One region of the Metabacillus schmidteae genome, then DNA from elsewhere that is predicted to be linked to it. Evidence: a T-box and tRNA genes for the amino acid it is inferred to sense, from the RefSeq annotation. Region 1 holds a T-box; the other holds one or more tRNA genes.
The links. The T-box of region 1 lies ahead of leuS (leucine--tRNA ligase). A T-box ahead of a tRNA ligase gene usually reads a tRNA of that ligase, here a tRNA-Leu.

Region 1 (10,032 bases):
GTATTCCAATCTTCGCTGATGGTAAAATCGTTGGTGCGTTTGGGACGGTTATGTTTCGTGATACAAAAGAATGGAGTGAGATGAACTCACATGTCCGGCACCATCTGTCATCCATTCAGTCCTTTATTGATCAACAAGAAGTTACAGGTGCAAAATACACATTAAATGATATCCATTCGAATTCTGCTAGTATGTCAGAACTCAAAGAGAAGGTCAAATCAATTGCTGCTACAGATAGCTCAGTCTTAATCAGGGGGGAAAGCGGGACAGGGAAGGAATTGTTTGCACATAGCATTCATCTGTTAAGCCATCGAAGTGAAGGGCCATTTGTAAAAGTGAACTGTGGGGCTATTCCTGAGCAGTTGCTTGAGTCGGAATTATTCGGATATGAAGATGGTGCATTTACCGGTGCTAAAAAAGGCGGGAAAAAGGGGAAATTTCAACAAGCAAACGGTGGAACGATCTTTCTGGATGAAATCGGTGATATGAGTCTTCATATGCAGGTTAAGCTATTGCGTGTTCTTCAAGAAAAAGAAGTAGAACCAATAGGAGGTACAAAAACAATACCTTTGGATGTAAGAGTTATAACAGCAACGAACAGACCGTTAGAGGAACTCATGAAAACGAATGATTTTAGAAGTGATCTTTATTATCGAATCAGCGTGATTCCGCTATTTATCCCGCCTTTGAGGGAACGTATGGCAGATATAGAAACACTTGTCCGATATTTTGTTAAAAAAGTTTCTTTAAGAACAGGTAAAAGAATTTCCATGATTCATGAAGATGTAATGGAGACTTTTCATCAGTATCATTGGCAAGGAAATATTCGTGAATTAGAAAATATTGTTGAAGCAGCCATCCATCTAGCCAAAACAGATGTTATCACACTCGAAGCGATCCCGGATTATATTAAAAACACACCTATTTATCATACTGAGATGAAGGCTAATTCATTAAAAGAAATGTTAGCTCAAGCAGAAAAGAATATTCTTATTCGAACGATACAAAAGCATGCCGGTGATAAAAGAAAGGCAGCAAAAGAATTGGAAATTAGTAAATCAAGTATGTATGAAAAAATTCAAAAGTATGATTTAACTTAGTAGTCCGAAAACTTGGAACACAGTCCAGAATTTTGGACTGTTATTTTTTTATTGTGATTTAGATACCTAAAGTTGATGGACAAGTTTTATATTATGATAGAGTGTCCGAAAAAGCGGAATGAATCTCCCGAGATTTGATTAAACTCGCAGGATTCATTGTAGATAATACAAAGAGATAGCGATTGATTCATACAATTTGTTAAGAGTGCGTTTTTTGGCATATTTCTTGCTGTTATATGTGTAAACATGAAAGGAGGAAGAAATAATTTCAAGAAAAAAGGATAGGAGAGCCCTAATAAGTGAGTGAAGAAATGAAAGCGATTACCAAAATCGCGTAGAAGTAGAAATACCAGCAGATGCTCTTGATAACTATGGGATGGATTCTGGCTAGGTTACTAGTTTAAGAGTACCGAAAGAAAGTACCTTCTTCTTTACAAAACGAATGTCTCAAACAAAGGGGGAAACGAGATGTTAAGTATGATTGGGCTGGTTGGTGGTTTAGCACTTTTAATTTATTTGACAATGAAGGGTATGAACTTATTAGTTGCAGGGCCGTTATGTGCTTTATTTGTGGCTATATGTAGCGGGCTCCCTTTATTCCCGCAATTAGTTGGTGAAGGTGAGGCTAACTTTGTAGGAAATTACATGACAGGCTTTTCAGGCTTTATTTCTTCATGGTATCTCATGTTCCTTTTAGGAGCAATTTTTGGAAAGGTTATGGAAGATAGTGGTGCAGCAGATAGTGTTTCAAAATGGATTGTAAGCAAGATCGGGATGAAAAGAGCTGTTATGGCAATAGTTATCGCTTGTGCAGTATTAACGTATGGTGGGGTCAGCTTATTCGTCGTTGCTTTCTCTGTCTATCCAATGGCTGTTAGTTTATTTAGAGAAGCTGACTTACCTCGTCGTTTTATCCCTGCTGCCCTTGCTTTTGGATCTGTTACATTCACGATGACATCAGCAGGCTCACCGGAAATTCAAAACTGGATCCCAATTGAATATCTTGGTACATCACCATACGCAGGCTGGGAAGTTAGTTTAATTGTAGCCGTGTTTATGATCATTTTCGGGTATTGGTGGTTAAGAAGAATGATCACAAAAGCAGTAGCAAATGGTGAGAAGTTCGTGGCTAGAGAAAATGATCCTATTACTGAAAATAAAGTTTTGCCAAATCCATTATTTGGCGTTATCCCATTGGTTGTTGTGTTAATTATTTCATTTGTTTTCCATGACTCCCTTCAGCAGTCAGCCCTTATTATTGCTTTATTAGGTGGAGTTATCGCCACGTATTTATTAAATCGTACCTATTTTAAATCTTTTTGGAGTGCGGTTTCAGAAGGAACATTAGGAGCTTTAATTGCTTTGGGGAATACGGCAGCTGTTGTTGGTTTTGGTGGAGTAGCAAAAGCAGTACCGGCTTTTGAGGTTGCTGTTGATGCTATGACAAGTATACCGGGAAGTCCCCTCATTGGTGGTGCGATTGCTGTAAGTGTGATAGCAGGTATGACAGGCTCAGCTTCTGGAGGGCAGGCAATTGCTTTACCGCTGATTTCACCACATTACATGGATATGGGGGTAAATCCAGAAGCGTTACATCGGGTAGTTTCAATCTCATCTGGAGCACTTGATTCACTTCCGCATAATGGCTATGTTGTCACAACCATTCGGGGGATTTGTGGGGAATCACATAAAGATGCATATAATCCGGTTGGTGCACTAACCGTCATTGTTCCTCTTTTAGGCGTTATTTTAGCTATTATTCTATTTTCGTTTGGACTAGGAATATAGGAACGGAGGTTTATTTTAAATGGTTCAGGATCAAGTTGTGCTAGTAACAGGAGCAGCCCGTGGGATCGGTTTTGAACTAGCAAAGGCATTTGCTCATGAAGGGGCAAAAGTAGTTTTAACCGACTTAAATGAGGAGCAAGTTCTTGAAAGTACAAAACAACTGCAGGAAGAAGGATTAGATGTAAAAGGTTTAACATGTGATGTTACAAACGAACAAAATATAATGGAAGTCGTGAAGGAAACTAAAGCGAGCTATGGGAGACTTGATACTCTTATTAACAATGCAGGACTCCAACATGTTGCACACATTGAGGATTTTCCAACTGAAAGATTTGAGCAACTCGTTGGTGTAATGCTTGTGGCACCCTTTGTATTAACAAAACATGTCTTTCCAATCATGAAAAATCAACAGTTTGGGCGAATTCTTAATATCGCATCTATCAATGGCTTAATTGGCTTTGCGGGTAAAGCTGCTTATAATAGTGCAAAGCATGGTGTTATAGGTTTAACAAAGGTTGCAGCTTTAGAAGGAGCAGCTTATGGTATTACAGTGAATGCCTTATGTCCCGGTTATGTTGATACCCCTCTTGTCAGAAACCAGCTTCAAGATTTAGCTAATACAAGGAACGTACCATTAGAGGATGTGTTAGAGGATGTATTATACCCTCTTATCCCTCAAAAACGATTGCTGACTCCTAATGAAGTAGCGGATTACGCGATCTTCCTTGCAAGTGAAAAGGCAAAAGGTGTAACAGGTCAGGCTGTTGTATTAGATGGTGGATATACAGTTCAATAATAAAGAATGCGGACCAATCTGATATCTTTTTTTCAACACATTACCCACTACTTGCATATCCCGACAAATTTATATAAAATAAGCTTAATATGTATAGGAAATGAACGGTGAAAAGGAATAGTAGTTAGTGAAAATGTGTTCAGAGAGTTGACGGGTGGTGTGAGTCAATCAATTTTTACTAATGAACTCACCTTTGAGTTACAAATGTGAACACCACTGAAGGTAAAGTAATATTTGTCGTTGATCCACGTTACGGATGTCAAAGTGGGCATAATAACACTATGCCAAAGTTGGGTGGTACCACGGGAATTAAGCCTCTCGTCCCTATTTGGGATGTGGGGTTTTTTCGTTTATATAACAAAGGTATCCATTTTAAATGCACAGTGTTATTGGACTTTCTATCTTCATCCTTCTCGGTTATAAGCCACTACTGAATGGAAGGTTATCAGACACCTTCTATTCAGTAGCGTCTTATTGCCAAAGGCTGACCAAGGCAACTGCTCTATTAAATAGCTTTGACCCGTTCAACCGGTTTAATATATATAAATTGGAATTAAGAATGAGATTTAAGGAGGAAAATTCAGATGAGCTTCAATCACCAGGAGATTGAAAAAAAATGGCAGGATTATTGGCTACATAACAAAACTTTTAAAACAACAGAGGACACAGACAAGCCGAAGTTTTATGCGCTTGACATGTTTCCATATCCATCAGGTGCAGGTCTGCATGTAGGTCACCCTGAAGGATATACAGCTACTGATATTTTATCTCGTATGAAACGCATGCAGGGGTACAATGTTCTTCATCCAATGGGATGGGATGCATTCGGATTGCCGGCTGAGCAATATGCACTTGATACAGGAAATGACCCTGCAGAATTCACCAAACAAAATATTGATAACTTCAGAAGACAAATCCAAGCGTTAGGTTTTTCTTATGATTGGGATCGAGAAGTTAATACAACAGATCCTGATTATTATAAATGGACACAATGGATTTTCCTTCAACTTTATAAAAAGGGACTGGCTTATGTAGATGAAGTGCCAGTAAACTGGTGTCCTGCTTTAGGAACCGTTTTAGCGAATGAAGAGGTTATTGATGGGAAAAGTGAGCGTGGAGGACACCCTGTTGAACGTCGTCCAATGAAGCAATGGATGTTAAAAATTACAGCCTATGCTGATCGTCTGTTAGAAGATCTAGAAGAAGTTGATTGGCCAGAGAGCATTAAAGATATGCAACGTAACTGGATCGGCCGCTCAGAAGGTGCACATGTTACGTTCGAAATTGACGGTCATGATGAAACATTCACTGTTTTCACAACTCGGCCTGATACATTATTTGGTGCTACCTATGCAGTATTAGCTCCTGAACACAGCTTTATTGAAAAAATCACAACACCGGATCAAAAAGATGCAGTTGAAGCTTATATTGATCAAGTGAAACATAAAAGCGATTTAGAACGTACAGAGCTTTCAAAAGAAAAAACAGGTGTATTCACTGGTGCATATGCAATTAATCCTGTAAACGGTGAAAAAATGCCAATCTGGATTGCTGATTATGTTCTTGTTACTTATGGTACAGGTGCAATTATGGCTGTACCTGCTCATGATGAGCGTGACTATGAATTTGCTGTAAAATTTGATCTTCCAATTAAAGAAGTTGTTAGCGGTGGAGATGTAACAAAAGAAGCATACACAGGTGATGGTGAGCATGTGAATTCGGATTTCCTAAACGGTCTAGGAAAGCAGGAAGCAATCGAAAAAGCAATTGCTTGGCTTGAAGAAAACAATAAGGGTGAGAAAAAAGTAACATACCGACTTCGTGATTGGTTATTCAGCCGTCAGCGTTATTGGGGTGAGCCGATTCCAATTATCCATTGGGAAGATGGCACAATGTCAGCAGTTCCTGAAGAAGAGCTTCCACTTGTTTTACCAAAAACAACAGAAATCAGACCATCAGGTACAGGTGAATCTCCACTTGCTATTATTGAGGATTTCGTCAATGTCGTAGACCCTGTTACAGGTAAAAAAGGTCGTCGTGAAACAAATACAATGCCGCAATGGGCAGGAAGTTGTTGGTATTACCTGCGTTATATCGATCCAAAAAACAGCGAAGCATTAGCAGATGATGCAAAGTTAAAACAGTGGCTGCCTGTAGATATTTATATCGGTGGAGCAGAGCATGCTGTTCTTCACTTACTATATGCTCGTTTTTGGCATAAATTCCTATACGATATTGGTGTTGTTCCAACAAAAGAGCCATTCCAGAAACTATTTAACCAAGGGATGATTCTTGGAGAGAACAATGAAAAAATGAGTAAATCAAAAGGGAATGTAGTTAACCCGGATGAAATCGTTGGATCACATGGTGCTGATACACTTCGCTTATATGAAATGTTCATGGGACCTTTAGAAGCTTCTATTGCATGGTCAACAACAGGTCTTGATGGTGCAAGACGTTTCTTAGATCGTGTGTGGCGCTTATTTATCGAAGACAATGGTGAAGTAAGTCCAAAGGTTGTTAATGAATCAAGTGATGCGCTAGAACGCGTGTATCACCAAACGGTTAAAAAAGTAACTGAGGATTTAGAAGGCTTACGATTTAACACGGCTATTTCTCAGCTAATGGTGTTCATTAATGAGGCATACAAAGCAACAGTTCTTCCGAGAGAATATGTTGAAGGCTTTGTAAAATTAGTGTCTCCGATTGCTCCACACTTAGCTGAAGAGCTATGGAGTAAGCTTGGTCACGATACAACCATTTCTTACGAAGCATGGCCAGCATTCGATGAAGCTAAACTAGTGGAAAACGAAGTTGAAATCGTCGTACAAGTTAACGGAAAAGTTCGCGCAAAACTTTTAGTTGCAAAAGATGTCACGAAAGATCAGCTTGAACAAATTGCCCTTGAAGATGATCGTGTGAAAGATCAAATTGAAGGAAAAACAATTCGTAAAGTCATTGCTGTACCAGGCAAACTTGTGAATATTGTTGCGAACTAATCATTGTTATGAAAAGCCGACTCTGGGAAAGAGTCGGTTTTTTTAGGTTTGGTTGAAAGATGGGAGTTTGTGGTTGGAAAAAGTGAAATGATACCGTAATCATCCAGAAAGGTGAACCAATATAAAGAAAAGTTGGTTGAATAACAAGGAAAAGTGGTTGAATAAAGTGTGGCGGTGTACTCTAGTGAACATTTTCATCACCAGCTTTCCAAAACTAGCACCACCTCCCCTCACTTTGATATAATGCAACTATTAAATCTGAAAGGGTGTACGAAATGAAAGAAATTACTGCAGCAGAAGTACAACGCAAGTTGGAAAATGGAGAAAACATTGAATTAATTGATGTTCGTGAAGATGAAGAAGTAGAAGCAGGGATGATTCCGCAAGCGCGCCATATACGTATGAATGATATTCCGGAACATTTGGAGCAACTTGACCAAGGCAAAGAAACAATTTTTATTTGCCGCTCTGGCGGACGTAGTGCAAATGTATGTGCTTATTTAGAAGATAAAGGCTACGATGTCGTGAACATGACAGGCGGAATGCTTGATTATAAAGGTGAAACAAAGCCGAAGAGTGCACTTTAAGATCAAAAATAACCTTGCTTGTCCAAAGGACGAGCAAGGTTAATTATTTTTCACGATAGATAATGAGGGCTGAGTAGCAGTAAATCTGCTCACCGTCTTCATCCGTTGAAAATGCAACATTGTATTTTATATCTCTTATTTGATTTTCCTCAAGCTCCTCTAAAAATTCATTGATTTCTTCTTCTAAGTCTTTTTCATGTTCTTCATCAAATAATGCAACCTTTAACATACGTTGTCACATCCTTTTGAAAATACTAGTTACCTACACTATATTTGAGTTTATCCTCGTATATTCCTAGTATTTAAAAAGAAATAGAAGTTTGACAATGAAATCTATTTGTCACCTTTAGCGTGTATGGCGGCATTTGTTCCTGCCAGTCGACCTGTTACAAGAGCAGATGTAATATTATAGCCACCTGTATAACCGTGTATATCTAAAATTTCACCACAAAAATATAGACCCTCTACAAATTTTGATGACATCTCCTTAGGGTGAATTTCTTTTACAGATACACCGCCTCCGGTTACAAAGGCTTTTTCAATTGATAATGTTCCATGAACTTGAAATTGAAATTGTTTGCAGTCCTTCACAAATAAACGAAGTTTATCGTTGGAAATATTATCATATGTTATAAGTGGATCAATCTCATTTTTTTCTAGTAAAAATAATAAATATCGTTCAGGAAGGAAGCCTTTAAGAACATTTTTAATTGCCTTTTTAGCATCCATCTTTAAATCTTTAATAATCGATTGATACAGCTGTTCTTCATTTGTATCAGGAATGGCATCAATACTGACAGTGATTGCGTTTGTTTTGAATTTTTTCATCGCCTTCACAACATATTGACTGCATCTAAGTACAGCAGGGCCTGATATACCGAAATGGGTAAAGATCATGTCCATTTTATGCGTAATGATTGCTTTTCCCTTTGGATTTAACACACTTAATGCGACATCACGAAGGGAAAGACCTTGAAGAGTTTTTTCCTGGATAAATGATTCATTTGAGGTGATAGGAACCTCAGTTGGAAAAAGCTCTGTAATAGTATGTCCTGCTTTTTCTGCCCAGGCGTATCCATCTCCTGTGCTTCCAGTGTGCGGAACACTTTTACCACCAACAGCAAGCACAACAGATTTGGTTAAAATCATTTCACCATTCATTAATTCAACACTTTGTACTTGATTATCATGATAGTGGACATCTTTTACAGGTTCATTTGTTCTTATCTCAACATTTAGCTTTTTTAACTCGCCTATTAACGCATCAACAACTGATTGTGCCTTGTCTGTTACAGGAAACATCCGACCGTGATCTTCTTCTTTTAATTGAATTCCTAAATTTTCAAAGAATAAAATAATATCTTCATTACTAAATTCAGAGAATGCACTGTAGAGGAAGCGTCCGTTACCGGGGATATGCTTAATGATTTCATCAATAGGCAACCGGTTTGTCACATTACAACGGCCTCCGCCTGAAATAGCTAATTTTCTACCTAATTTAGTTCCTTTATCTAAAAGGAGAACCTTGGCATTTTTTTCTCCCGCTGCGATTGCAGCCATCAATCCAGAAGGACCTCCGCCAATTACGACTACATCATATGTCATTAATTTTTCACACCTTTATTTCTTCGTCTGCTTTAATATTATAGCTAAAGCTTTTAGAAAGTAAAAACAATATAAGTTACTTTTGGTTTAAGAAAGGATGAAACCATACAATCATATGGTAACCCCGTAGGTTTATGGTAAAATAGAAAAGTTGAATCTTCATAGAGAAGAATGGTGAATATGAGAATATGTCAAACACATTATTAAGAGGTACCTTTGTTTTAACATTGGGCACCTATATATCAAGAATTTTGGGAATGGTTTATTTAATTCCATTTGCAGCGATGGTTGGGACAAATGGAGGGGGATTATTTCAAACTGGATACGCCCAGTACACAATTTTCCTTAGTATTGCGACGGCTGGATTCCCGGCTGCTGTATCAAAATTTGTTTCGAAATACAATGCAGTTGGTGACTATGAAACAAGCAGGAGAATGTTCAAAGCAGGTATCTTAGTGATGCTTGTAACAGGGTTTATTGCTTTTGCCATTTTGTATCTGCTGGCACCTCAATTTGCGATCATGTCTCTTGCGGAAAATGAGCTGAATGGAATTACAGTTGATGATGCAACACTCGTGATTCGAATGGTGAGTATAGCTCTTATTGTCGTTCCGTTAATGAGTTTAATTAGAGGGTTCTTCCAAGGACATCAGTCAATGGGACCGACAGCTGTTTCACAGGTTGTTGAGCAATTAGTTAGAATTGTTTTCCTTTTAGCTTCTACATACTTAATTATGAATGTGCTAAATGGAGGGCTTGTTTTAGCAGTTGGGTATGCGACATTTGCAGCTTTTGTTGGTGCAATTGGTGGCTTAATCGTTCTGTTTATTTATTGGCTGCGCCGAAAACATACACTTTCAGCCATGAAGGAAAATCTCGTGGAAACAGCCCCAATGCCTTTGGGAAAAATGTTTAAAGAGGTCTTTCGATATGCAGGACCATTTGTTTTTGTTGGTCTGGCAATACCCATTTATAATTATATTGATACCGTTACGTTTAACCGGGCGATGTTACACGTAGGAAAAGATCAATCCTACACAATGGATATGTATTCTGTACTGCTTTTGTATGTGCCGAAGCTTGTCATGATACCTGTTTCATTGGCAACTGCTTTTGGGTTAACATTAATTCCAACGATTACTGAATCTTTTACGAAT
Region 2 (10,032 bases), on a different contig from region 1:
ATGATTTTTTTCCATGTACAACTTCATCATGGGAAAAAGGTAAAATGAAGTTTTCAGAAAAAGCATAAATTAAGGAGAATGTTACTTTATGGTGGAGATCATACCTATCCTCTGGAGAGGCCTCCATATATGATAGAATGTCATTCATCCAACCCATGTTCCATTTGTAGTTAAAGCCAAGACCACCAGACGAGGTAGGAGCGGTAACCATCGGCCAATCAGTAGAATCCTCAGCAATCATTAAAATGTCTGGATCTTTAGAAAATACTGCTTCATTTAATTTCTTTAAAAAAGAAGTAGCATAAGGATTTTCCACTAATTCATTGGAATTTGGCCAATACAGCATATTTGCAACAGCATCAACTCTAAAGCCATCAATATGGAAGTATTCAATCCAATACAAAGCATTTGAGATTAAAAAGCTTTGTACTTCTGTTTTTCCAAGATCAAAGTTTGCAGTTCCCCATATGTAATTTTCACGATCATGTTCGTTTGCATATTCATATGTTGGTTGACCATCAAACATATAAAGCCCATGAGCATCTTTACAAAAATGGCCAGGTACCCAATCAATAATGACTCCTATATTTTCTTCATGACACGCATTGATAAACTGCATGAGATCCTTTGGCTTACCAAAACGGCTTGTTGCAGAAAAATACCCTGTACCTTGATATCCCCAAGAACGATCATAAGGATGTTCAATGATTGGCAGAAGCTCAATATGTGTAAAACCATGTTCCAATACGTATGGGATGAGCATCTCAGATAATTCTTGGTAACTGTATAGCTCATTATCTTCTTTTAACTTCCATGACCCTAAATGAACTTCATATATGGCTAAAGGACGATCATACGGCTTTCTCAGACGTTTTCTTTTTTTCCATTTCTGATCTGTCCAAGTAAAGCCTGATAAATCGGCAACAACTGATGCAGTTCTTGGTCTTAATTCAGATTGAAATGCATAAGGATCTGCCTTTAATAAAATCTGATCATTAGATGTAATGATTTCATATTTATAAATTTCACCTTCTCCTAGTTCTTCAATAAATAAATTCCATATTCCCTCCTCATTCACCCTTTCCATTCGATGATGTTGCCCATTCCAGTTGTTGAAATTTCCAACTACATTAACTTGTTTAGCATGTGGAGCCCAAACACAAAAGGACGTACCTTTACTGCCACCCTGCTCAGTAAGATGCGCTCCAAAAACACGAAAACTTTCAAAAGACTGTCCCTCATGAAATAAATGAATATCATAATCTGTTGGAGACGTGATGGTCACTGAAGTCACCCTTTCACTTATTATTATCTATGCTAAAGATTCAAGACTTACAAATGAATCCCTTTTTTGAAAACGCTCTTTTTTCCGACATAAAACAACAAGAGTTTTTCAAACAATTATTATTATTATTCTTTTAAAATTTAAGAGGTTTTTTAGTTGTAAAAGTGCCGAGGGAACTAAACAGGAGATATCCCAGCATTATAGGAAAAAATTTAATCATTGGATATAGTATCTAATGTTTGTACTAAACCGTTTTATTAGTTTAAAACCTATAGTATCAAAGGGTAAAATATTATATGAATAAAATAGTTTTTTCGACTTTTTGTTGGAATTTGTTGAATTATTTCGAGGTGAAATATTGGGGTTTTTCTGAATTTATAAAGGGTATCTCCTTAGGTTATACAATAAATCAAAAGAAAGTAAAATATTTTAGTAAAGCAATATTATTTGTTTTACCATTTGTTTATTAACAGGAATTTTTTATTTAATAAGACGTATAGATTATACTGTGAATAGTAATATGAATATTTAATTTAGAATGAAGGACTAAAGGGGTCTTGAATCCTATTGGAATGTCTATTGTAAGAGGAATGAAGGACATTTCGGGGTTGGTAGTTATTCAGAGTGTCTTTCATTAGAGGGGTGAAGGACATTACGAGCTCGGTAGCTAGTTCATTTGTCTTTCATTAGAGGGATGAAAGACATAACGGGCTCGGTAGCTAGTTCATTTATCTTTCATTAGAGGGGTGAAGGACATTACAGGCTCGGAAACCCGTTGATTTGTCTTTTATTAGGGGTGAAGAATATTACGGGCTTGGTAGCTAGTCAGAGTGCCTTTCATTAGAGGGATGATAGATAAAAGTGAAATATACCTACACCTTTTCGAAAGCACAAAAAAACACTGTTCAGCAACAGTGTTTTTGAGATGACCCGTACGGGATTCGAACCCGTGTTACCGCCGTGAAAGGGCGGTGTCTTAACCGCTTGACCAACGGGCCATAAAAATATAAAAATGGCGGAGAAGGAGGGATTTGAACCCTCGCGCCGCTTACACGACCTACACCCTTAGCAGGGGCGCCTCTTCAGCCACTTGAGTACTTCCCCATATATGGCTCCGCAGGCAGGATTCGAACCTGCGACCGATCGGTTAACAGCCGATAGCTCTACCACTGAGCTACTGCGGAATAATAAATGGTGGGCCTAAATGGACTCGAACCATCGACCTCACGCTTATCAGGCGTGCGCTCTAACCAGCTGAGCTATAGGCCCATTTATTGGAGCGGGTGAAGGGAATCGAACCCTCATCATCAGCTTGGAAGGCTGAGGTTTTACCACTAAACTACACCCGCGTACATGGGGCGGCTGATGGGAATCGAACCCACGAATGTCGGAACCACAATCCGATGCGTTAACCACTTCGCCACAACCGCCATTACTTTATTCTATTAAGTGGTGGCTCGGGACGGAATCGAACCGCCGACACATGGATTTTCAGTCCATTGCTCTACCAACTGAGCTACCGAGCCATAATTAATGTGTATTTGAAAAAAGATGCAAATTAGCTTTTCAAGTACCTACTTTTAAATCTATACTTTAAAAGTATTAGAGCTTTGGCAATTTGAAGATCGTCCTCATCTCAGGATGATGATTCAAGAAGCAGCTCGATGAGTACGCTGAAGTATATTCAGAGTAGCTTATTCGGGCGTGCTCTACCAACTGAGCTACCGAGCCAATATGGTTTACGGCTTCCACTAAGCTTCGAATCTCTTCGTCAGCTCTCTCACTCACATCCTCACGTATTGACATACGCTGCGGTGTTCGCTCGGTCGCTTATTGAAACCCTCTTACTCTGTATTAAGGCTAGAGTAAATATAAGTAGATAATTTATTTCATTTAAATGGCGGTCCGGACGGGACTCGAACCCGCGACCTCCTGCGTGACAGGCAGGCATTCTAACCAACTGAACTACCGGACCAATTTGGTTGCGGGGACAGGATTTGAACCTGCGACCTTCGGGTTATGAGCCCGACGAGCTACCAGACTGCTCCACCCCGCGATAATTAAGAAGTATAACTATTGCTTATAATTCCAAGAACAAAATGGAGGAGGAAAGGGGATTCGAACCCCTGCGGGCTTTGACACCCCTGTCGGTTTTCAAGACCGATCCCTTCAGCCGGACTTGGGTATTCCTCCGTATAAGCAAATGGTGGACCTTGTAGGACTCGAACCTACGACCGGACGGTTATGAGCCGTCTGCTCTAACCAGCTGAGCTAAAGGTCCATCTGGTGTTAATATTCATATAATCAAAATGGTAGCGGCGGAGGGAATCGAACCCACGACCTCACGGGTATGAACCGTACGCTCTAGCCAGCTGAGCTACACCGCCATAATCATTATAGAATTTTAATTGGTGGAGCCTAGCGGGATCGAACCGCTGACCTCCTGCGTGCAAAGCAGGCGCTCTCCCAGCTGAGCTAAGGCCCCAAATTATATCAAAGTGGTCGGGAAGACAGGATTCGAACCTGCGACCCCTTGGTCCCAAACCAAGTGCTCTACCAAGCTGAGCTACTTCCCGTTTTATAGGATAAGGGATATGTGAGGTTAAGATCTCAATCTCACGTCTGACTTCCTACTATATATTTATGGCGCGCCCGAGAGGAGTCGAACCCCTAACCTTTTGATCCGTAGTCAAACGCTCTATCCAATTGAGCTACGGGCGCATATAAGTGGTGCCGAGGACCGGAATCGAACCGGTACGGTAGTCACCTACCGCAGGATTTTAAGTCCTGTGCGTCTGCCAGTTCCGCCACCCCGGCACTTACTGGAGCGGAAGACGGGATTCGAACCCGCGACCCCCACCTTGGCAAGGTGGTGTTCTACCACTGAACTACTTCCGCTTATTATTAATGGTGCGGGTGAAGGGACTTGAACCCCCACGTCACAAGGACACTAGATCCTAAGTCTAGCGCGTCTGCCAATTCCGCCACACCCGCACGGTGTGTAAATGGTGAGCCATGAAGGACTCGAACCTTCGACCCTCTGATTAAAAGTCAGATGCTCTACCAACTGAGCTAATGGCTCCTATTTCACTAAACACTCTTAGTTGACACCCAAATCTCATTGAGATAATTCAAGAAGCAGCTCGATTCGTGTGCTGAAGTAATGCTTTGTAGCATATTCGAACGTGCTCTACCAACTGAGCTAATGGCTCATTATTATAAATTAATGAGTGGTGCCGGCGAGAGGACTTGAACCCCCAACCTACTGATTACAAGTCAGTTGCTCTACCAATTGAGCTACACCGGCTTAAATAATATAAGTTTAAGATTTAATTTATCGTACTTACCAGTCACCCAAATCTCAGAGAGATTATTCAAGTAGCAGCTCGATTTGTGTGCTGAAGCAAAGCTTCGAAGCATATTCGATCGTGCTCTACCAGTTGAGCTACACCGGCATATGGTGGAGGATGACGGGATCGAACCGCCGACCCCCTGCTTGTAAGGCAGGTGCTCTCCCAGCTGAGCTAATCCTCCGTATTGTATAACATTCTATTGCAACCTGGCAACGTCCTACTCTCACAGGGGGAAACCCCCAACTACCATCGGCGCTGAAGAGCTTAACTTCCGTGTTCGGCATGGGAACGGGTGTGACCTCTTCGCCTTCATCACCAGATAAGTGCGACAAGAATGATTATACTATTTTAAAAGAATTTTTCAAGTCTTTTTTTTAAAAAACTTTTATATTCCTTCAAAACTAGATAACGATTCACAATTCAATTCACTAACTGAGTTTATGCTCTTACTTTGTCCAGCTACAGAAGCCAAATCCTACGGTCATTTCACTCTCTCGTACGAAGTCAAAGAACGACTTCTGCTCGATCGCTCCAATGCCCTATGGATAAAAGCTAAGCTTCTTCCGCTTTTCTAATAGGTTAAGTCCTCGATCGATTAGTATCAGTCAGCTCCACACGTCACCGCGCTTCCACCTCTGACCTATCAACCTGATCATCTTTCAGGGATCTTACTCACTAATGTGATGGGAAATCTCATCTTGAGGGGGGCTTCATGCTTAGATGCTTTCAGCACTTATCCCTTCCGCACATAGCTACCCAGCTATGCCTTTGGCAAGACAACTGGTACACCAGCGGTGCGTCCATCCCGGTCCTCTCGTACTAAGGACAGCTCCTCTCAAATTTCCTACGCCCACGACGGATAGGGACCGAACTGTCTCACGACGTTCTGAACCCAGCTCGCGTACCGCTTTAATGGGCGAACAGCCCAACCCTTGGGACCGACTACAGCCCCAGGATGCGATGAGCCGACATCGAGGTGCCAAACCTCCCCGTCGATGTGGACTCTTGGGGGAGATAAGCCTGTTATCCCCGGGGTAGCTTTTATCCGTTGAGCGATGGCCCTTCCATGCGGAACCACCGGATCACTAAGCCCGACTTTCGTCCCTGCTCGACTTGTAGGTCTCGCAGTCAAGCTCCCTTGTGCCTTTACACTCTACGAATGATTTCCAACCATTCTGAGGGAACCTTTGGGCGCCTCCGTTACATTTTAGGAGGCGACCGCCCCAGTCAAACTGCCCACCTGACACTGTCTCCCAGCCCGATCAGGGCTGTGGGTTAGAATTTCAATACAGCCAGGGTAGTATCCCACCGACGCCTCCACCGAAGCTAGCGCTCCGGCTTCTCAGGCTCCTACCTATCCTGTACAAGCTGTACCAAAATTCAATATCAGGCTACAGTAAAGCTCCACGGGGTCTTTCCGTCCTGTCGCGGGTAACCTGCATCTTCACAGGTACTATAATTTCACCGAGTCTCTCGTTGAGACAGTGCCCAGATCGTTACGCCTTTCGTGCGGGTCGGAACTTACCCGACAAGGAATTTCGCTACCTTAGGACCGTTATAGTTACGGCCGCCGTTTACTGGGGCTTCGGTTCAAAGCTTCGCTTGCGCTAACCTCTCCCCTTAACCTTCCAGCACCGGGCAGGCGTCAGCCCCTATACTTCGCCTTGCGGCTTCGCAGAGACCTGTGTTTTTGCTAAACAGTCGCCTGGGCCTATTCACTGCGGCTTTTCCGGGCTATTCACCCTAAAAAGCACCCCTTCTCCCGAAGTTACGGGGTCATTTTGCCGAGTTCCTTAACGAGAGTTCTCTCGCTCACCTTAGGATTCTCTCCTCGCCTACCTGTGTCGGTTTGCGGTACGGGCACCTCTCACCTCGCTAGAGGCTTTTCTTGGCAGTGTGGAATCAGGAACTTCGGTACTATAGTTCCCTCGCCATCACAGCTCAGCTTATGTGACAACGGGATTTGCCTCGTTGTCAGCCTAACTGCTTGGACGCGCTAATCCAACAGCGCGCTTACCCTATCCTTCTGCGTCCCCCCATTGCTCAAATGGTGAGGAGGTGGTACAGGAATTTCAACCTGTTGGCCATCGCCTACGCCTTTCGGCCTCGGCTTAGGTCCCGACTAACCCTGAGCGGACGAGCCTTCCTCAGGAAACCTTAGGCATTCGGTGGAGGGGATTCTCACCCCTCTTTCGCTACTCATACCGGCATTCTCACTTCTAAGCGCTCCACGAGTCCTTCCGGTCTCGCTTCACAGCCCTTAGAACGCTCTCCTACCATTGTTCGTAAGAACAATCCACAGCTTCGGTGATACGTTTAGCCCCGGTACATTTTCGGCGCAGAGTCACTCGACCAGTGAGCTATTACGCACTCTTTAAATGGTGGCTGCTTCTAAGCCAACATCCTGGTTGTCTAAGCAACTCCACATCCTTTTCCACTTAACGTATACTTTGGGACCTTAGCTGGTGGTCTGGGCTGTTTCCCTCTTGACTACGGATCTTATCACTCGCAGTCTGACTCCTGAACATAAGTCTTTGGCATTCGGAGTTTGACTGAATTCGGTAACCCGATGGGGGCCCCTAGTCCAATCAGTGCTCTACCTCCAAGACTCTCATTTCAAGGCTAGCCCTAAAGCTATTTCGGAGAGAACCAGCTATCTCCAAGTTCGATTGGAATTTCTCCGCTACCCACACCTCATCCCCGCACTTTTCAACGTGCGTGGGTTCGGGCCTCCATTCAGTGTTACCTGAACTTCACCCTGGACATGGGTAGATCACCTGGTTTCGGGTCTACGACCACGTACTCTTTCGCCCTATTCAGACTCGCTTTCGCTGCGGCTCCGTCTTATCAACTTAACCTTGCACGGGATCGTAACTCGCCGGTTCATTCTACAAAAGGCACGCCATTACCCATTAACGGGCTTTGACTACTTGTAGGCACACGGTTTCAGGATCTCTTTCACTCCCCTTCCGGGGTGCTTTTCACCTTTCCCTCACGGTACTGGTTCACTATCGGTCACTAGGGAGTATTTAGCCTTGGGAGATGGTCCTCCCTGCTTCCGACGGGATTTCACGTGTCCCGCCGTACTCAGGATCCACTCTGGAGGGAACGAAGTTTCAACTACAGGGTTGTTACCTTCTTTGACGGGCCTTTCCAGACCTCTTCATTTACTCCGTTCCTTTGTAACTCCGTATAGAGTGTCCTACAACCCCAAGAGGCAAGCCTCTTGGTTTGGGCTAATTCCGTTTCGCTCGCCGCTACTCAGGAAATCGCGTTTGCTTTCTCTTCCTCCGGGTACTTAGATGTTTCAGTTCCCCGGGTCTGCCTTTATTACCCTATGTATTCAGGTAAAAATACTACTCCATTACGAGCAGTGGGTTTCCCCATTCGGAAATCTCCGGATCAAAGCTTACTTACAGCTCCCCGAAGCATATCGGTGTTAGTACCGTCCTTCATCGGCTCCTAGTGCCAAGGCATCCACCGTGCGCCCTTACTAACTTAACCTTCGACATCGAAGATGTCATTTACTTCATTAATAAGAGAATCACTAAACTAAGCGTTTAAACTCAGTGAATTACTTGAATTGTTTTCGTTATCTAGTTTTCAAGGAACATATATTGAAAGATCTAATGATCTCTCAAAACTAAACAAAATACCAAGCGTACCTCATATCCTTAGAAAGGAGGTGATCCAGCCGCACCTTCCGATACGGCTACCTTGTTACGACTTCACCCCAATCATCTGTCCCACCTTAGGCGGCTGGCTCCTTACGGTTACCCCACCGACTTCGGGTGTTACAAACTCTCGTGGTGTGACGGGCGGTGTGTACAAGGCCCGGGAACGTATTCACCGCGGCATGCTGATCCGCGATTACTAGCGATTCCGGCTTCATGCAGGCGAGTTGCAGCCTGCAATCCGAACTGAGAATGGTTTTATGGGATTGGCTTGACTTCGCAGTCTTGCAGCCCTTTGTACCATCCATTGTAGCACGTGTGTAGCCCAGGTCATAAGGGGCATGATGATTTGACGTCATCCCCACCTTCCTCCGGTTTGTCACCGGCAGTCACCTTAGAGTGCCCAACTGAATGCTGGCAACTAAGATCAAGGGTTGCGCTCGTTGCGGGACTTAACCCAACATCTCACGACACGAGCTGACGACAACCATGCACCACCTGTCACTTCGTCCCCCGAAGGGGAACCTTCTATCTCTAGAAGTAGCGAAGGATGTCAAGACCTGGTAAGGTTCTTCGCGTTGCTTCGAATTAAACCACATGCTCCACCGCTTGTGCGGGCCCCCGTCAATTCCTTTGAGTTTCAGTCTTGCGACCGTACTCCCCAGGCGGAGTGCTTAATGCGTTTGCTGCAGCACTAAAGGGCGGAAACCCTCTAACACTTAGCACTCATCGTTTACGGCGTGGACTACCAGGGTATCTAATCCTGTTCGCTCCCCACGCTTTCGCGCCTCAGCGTCAGTTACAGACCAGAGAGTCGCCTTCGCCACTGGTGTTCCTCCACATCTCTACGCATTTCACCGCTACACGTGGAATTCCACTCTCCTCTTCTGCACTCAAGTTTCCCAGTTTCCAATGACCCTCCACGGTTGAGCCGTGGGCTTTCACATCAGACTTAAGAAACCGCCTGCGCGCGCTTTACGCCCAATAATTCCGGACAACGCTTGCCACCTACGTATTACCGCGGCTGCTGGCACGTAGTTAGCCGTGGCTTTCTGGTTAGGTACCGTCAAGGTACCAGCAGTTACTCTGGTACTTGTTCTTCCCTAACAACAGAACTTTACGACCCGAAGGCCTTCATCGTTCACGCGGCGTTGCTCCGTCAGACTTTCGTCCATTGCGGAAGATTCCCTACTGCTGCCTCCCGTAGGAGTCTGGGCCGTGTCTCAGTCCCAGTGTGGCCGATCACCCTCTCAGGTCGGCTACGCATCGTTGCCTTGGTGAGCCGTTACCTCACCAACTAGCTAATGCGCCGCGGGTCCATCTGTAAGTGACAGCTAGACGCCGTCTTTCAATTTCGAACCATGCGGTTCGAAATGTTATCCGGTATTAGCTCCGGTTTCCCGGAGTTATCCCAATCTTACAGGCAGGTTACCCACGTGTTACTCACCCGTCCGCCGCTAATCGTTGGGAGCAAGCTCCCTCAGATTCGCTCGACTTGCATGTATTAGGCACGCCGCCAGCGTTCGTCCTGAGCCAGGATCAAACTCTCCGATAAAGTGTTTGATGTAGCTCATAATAAAATTTTGTACTATATAGTACGTTTTTTGTTAATCGAAATTAACGTTGGCACGCTTGGTTTTGTTTAGTTTTCAAAGATCATTTGGTTTGTCGTTCTCATCAGAAGCGACTTTATCAATATAACATTTCACAAACAGCTTGT

Region 2: it encodes a tRNA-Leu, which carries the amino acid that the T-box ahead of leuS (leucine--tRNA ligase) is inferred to sense. The anticodon was not compared.

Annotation. Positions count from the first base shown of each region.
Region 1 covers NZ_CAESCH010000001.1:4,264,478-4,274,509, reverse strand. Annotated here, with positions in the region: gene HWV59_RS20935 (sigma-54 interaction domain-containing protein) at 1-1,100, shown strand, start outside; gene HWV59_RS20930 (GntP family permease) at 1,569-2,888, shown strand; gene HWV59_RS20925 (3-hydroxybutyrate dehydrogenase) at 2,908-3,684, shown strand; T-box leader at 3,783-4,013, shown strand; gene leuS (leucine--tRNA ligase) at 4,269-6,683, shown strand; gene HWV59_RS20915 (rhodanese-like domain-containing protein) at 6,959-7,270, shown strand; gene HWV59_RS20910 (sporulation protein Cse60) at 7,314-7,499, opposite strand; gene HWV59_RS20905 (BaiN/RdsA family NAD(P)/FAD-dependent oxidoreductase) at 7,604-8,875, opposite strand; gene HWV59_RS20900 (putative polysaccharide biosynthesis protein) at 9,064-10,032, shown strand, end outside.
Region 2 covers NZ_CAESCH010000002.1:903,266-913,297, reverse strand. Annotated here, with positions in the region: gene glgB (1,4-alpha-glucan branching enzyme) at 1-1,285, opposite strand, end outside; tRNA gene HWV59_RS25295 (tRNA-Glu) at 2,212-2,283, opposite strand; tRNA gene HWV59_RS25290 (tRNA-Ser) at 2,299-2,389, opposite strand; tRNA gene HWV59_RS25285 (tRNA-Asn) at 2,395-2,469, opposite strand; tRNA gene HWV59_RS25280 (tRNA-Ile) at 2,478-2,554, opposite strand; tRNA gene HWV59_RS25275 (tRNA-Gly) at 2,561-2,634, opposite strand; tRNA gene HWV59_RS25270 (tRNA-His) at 2,640-2,715, opposite strand; tRNA gene HWV59_RS25265 (tRNA-Phe) at 2,736-2,811, opposite strand; tRNA gene HWV59_RS25260 (tRNA-Asp) at 3,184-3,260, opposite strand; tRNA gene HWV59_RS25255 (tRNA-Met) at 3,265-3,341, opposite strand; tRNA gene HWV59_RS25250 (tRNA-Ser) at 3,386-3,478, opposite strand; tRNA gene HWV59_RS25245 (tRNA-Ile) at 3,490-3,566, opposite strand; tRNA gene HWV59_RS25240 (tRNA-Met) at 3,596-3,672, opposite strand; tRNA gene HWV59_RS25235 (tRNA-Ala) at 3,695-3,770, opposite strand; tRNA gene HWV59_RS25230 (tRNA-Pro) at 3,785-3,861, opposite strand; tRNA gene HWV59_RS25225 (tRNA-Arg) at 3,930-4,006, opposite strand; tRNA gene HWV59_RS25220 (tRNA-Leu) at 4,014-4,102, opposite strand; tRNA gene HWV59_RS25215 (tRNA-Gly) at 4,109-4,183, opposite strand; tRNA gene HWV59_RS25210 (tRNA-Leu) at 4,194-4,279, opposite strand; tRNA gene HWV59_RS25205 (tRNA-Lys) at 4,292-4,367, opposite strand; tRNA gene HWV59_RS25200 (tRNA-Thr) at 4,517-4,592, opposite strand; tRNA gene HWV59_RS25195 (tRNA-Val) at 4,744-4,819, opposite strand; rRNA gene rrf (5S ribosomal RNA) at 4,843-4,958, opposite strand; rRNA gene HWV59_RS25185 (23S ribosomal RNA) at 5,214-8,142, opposite strand; rRNA gene HWV59_RS25180 (16S ribosomal RNA) at 8,317-9,867, opposite strand.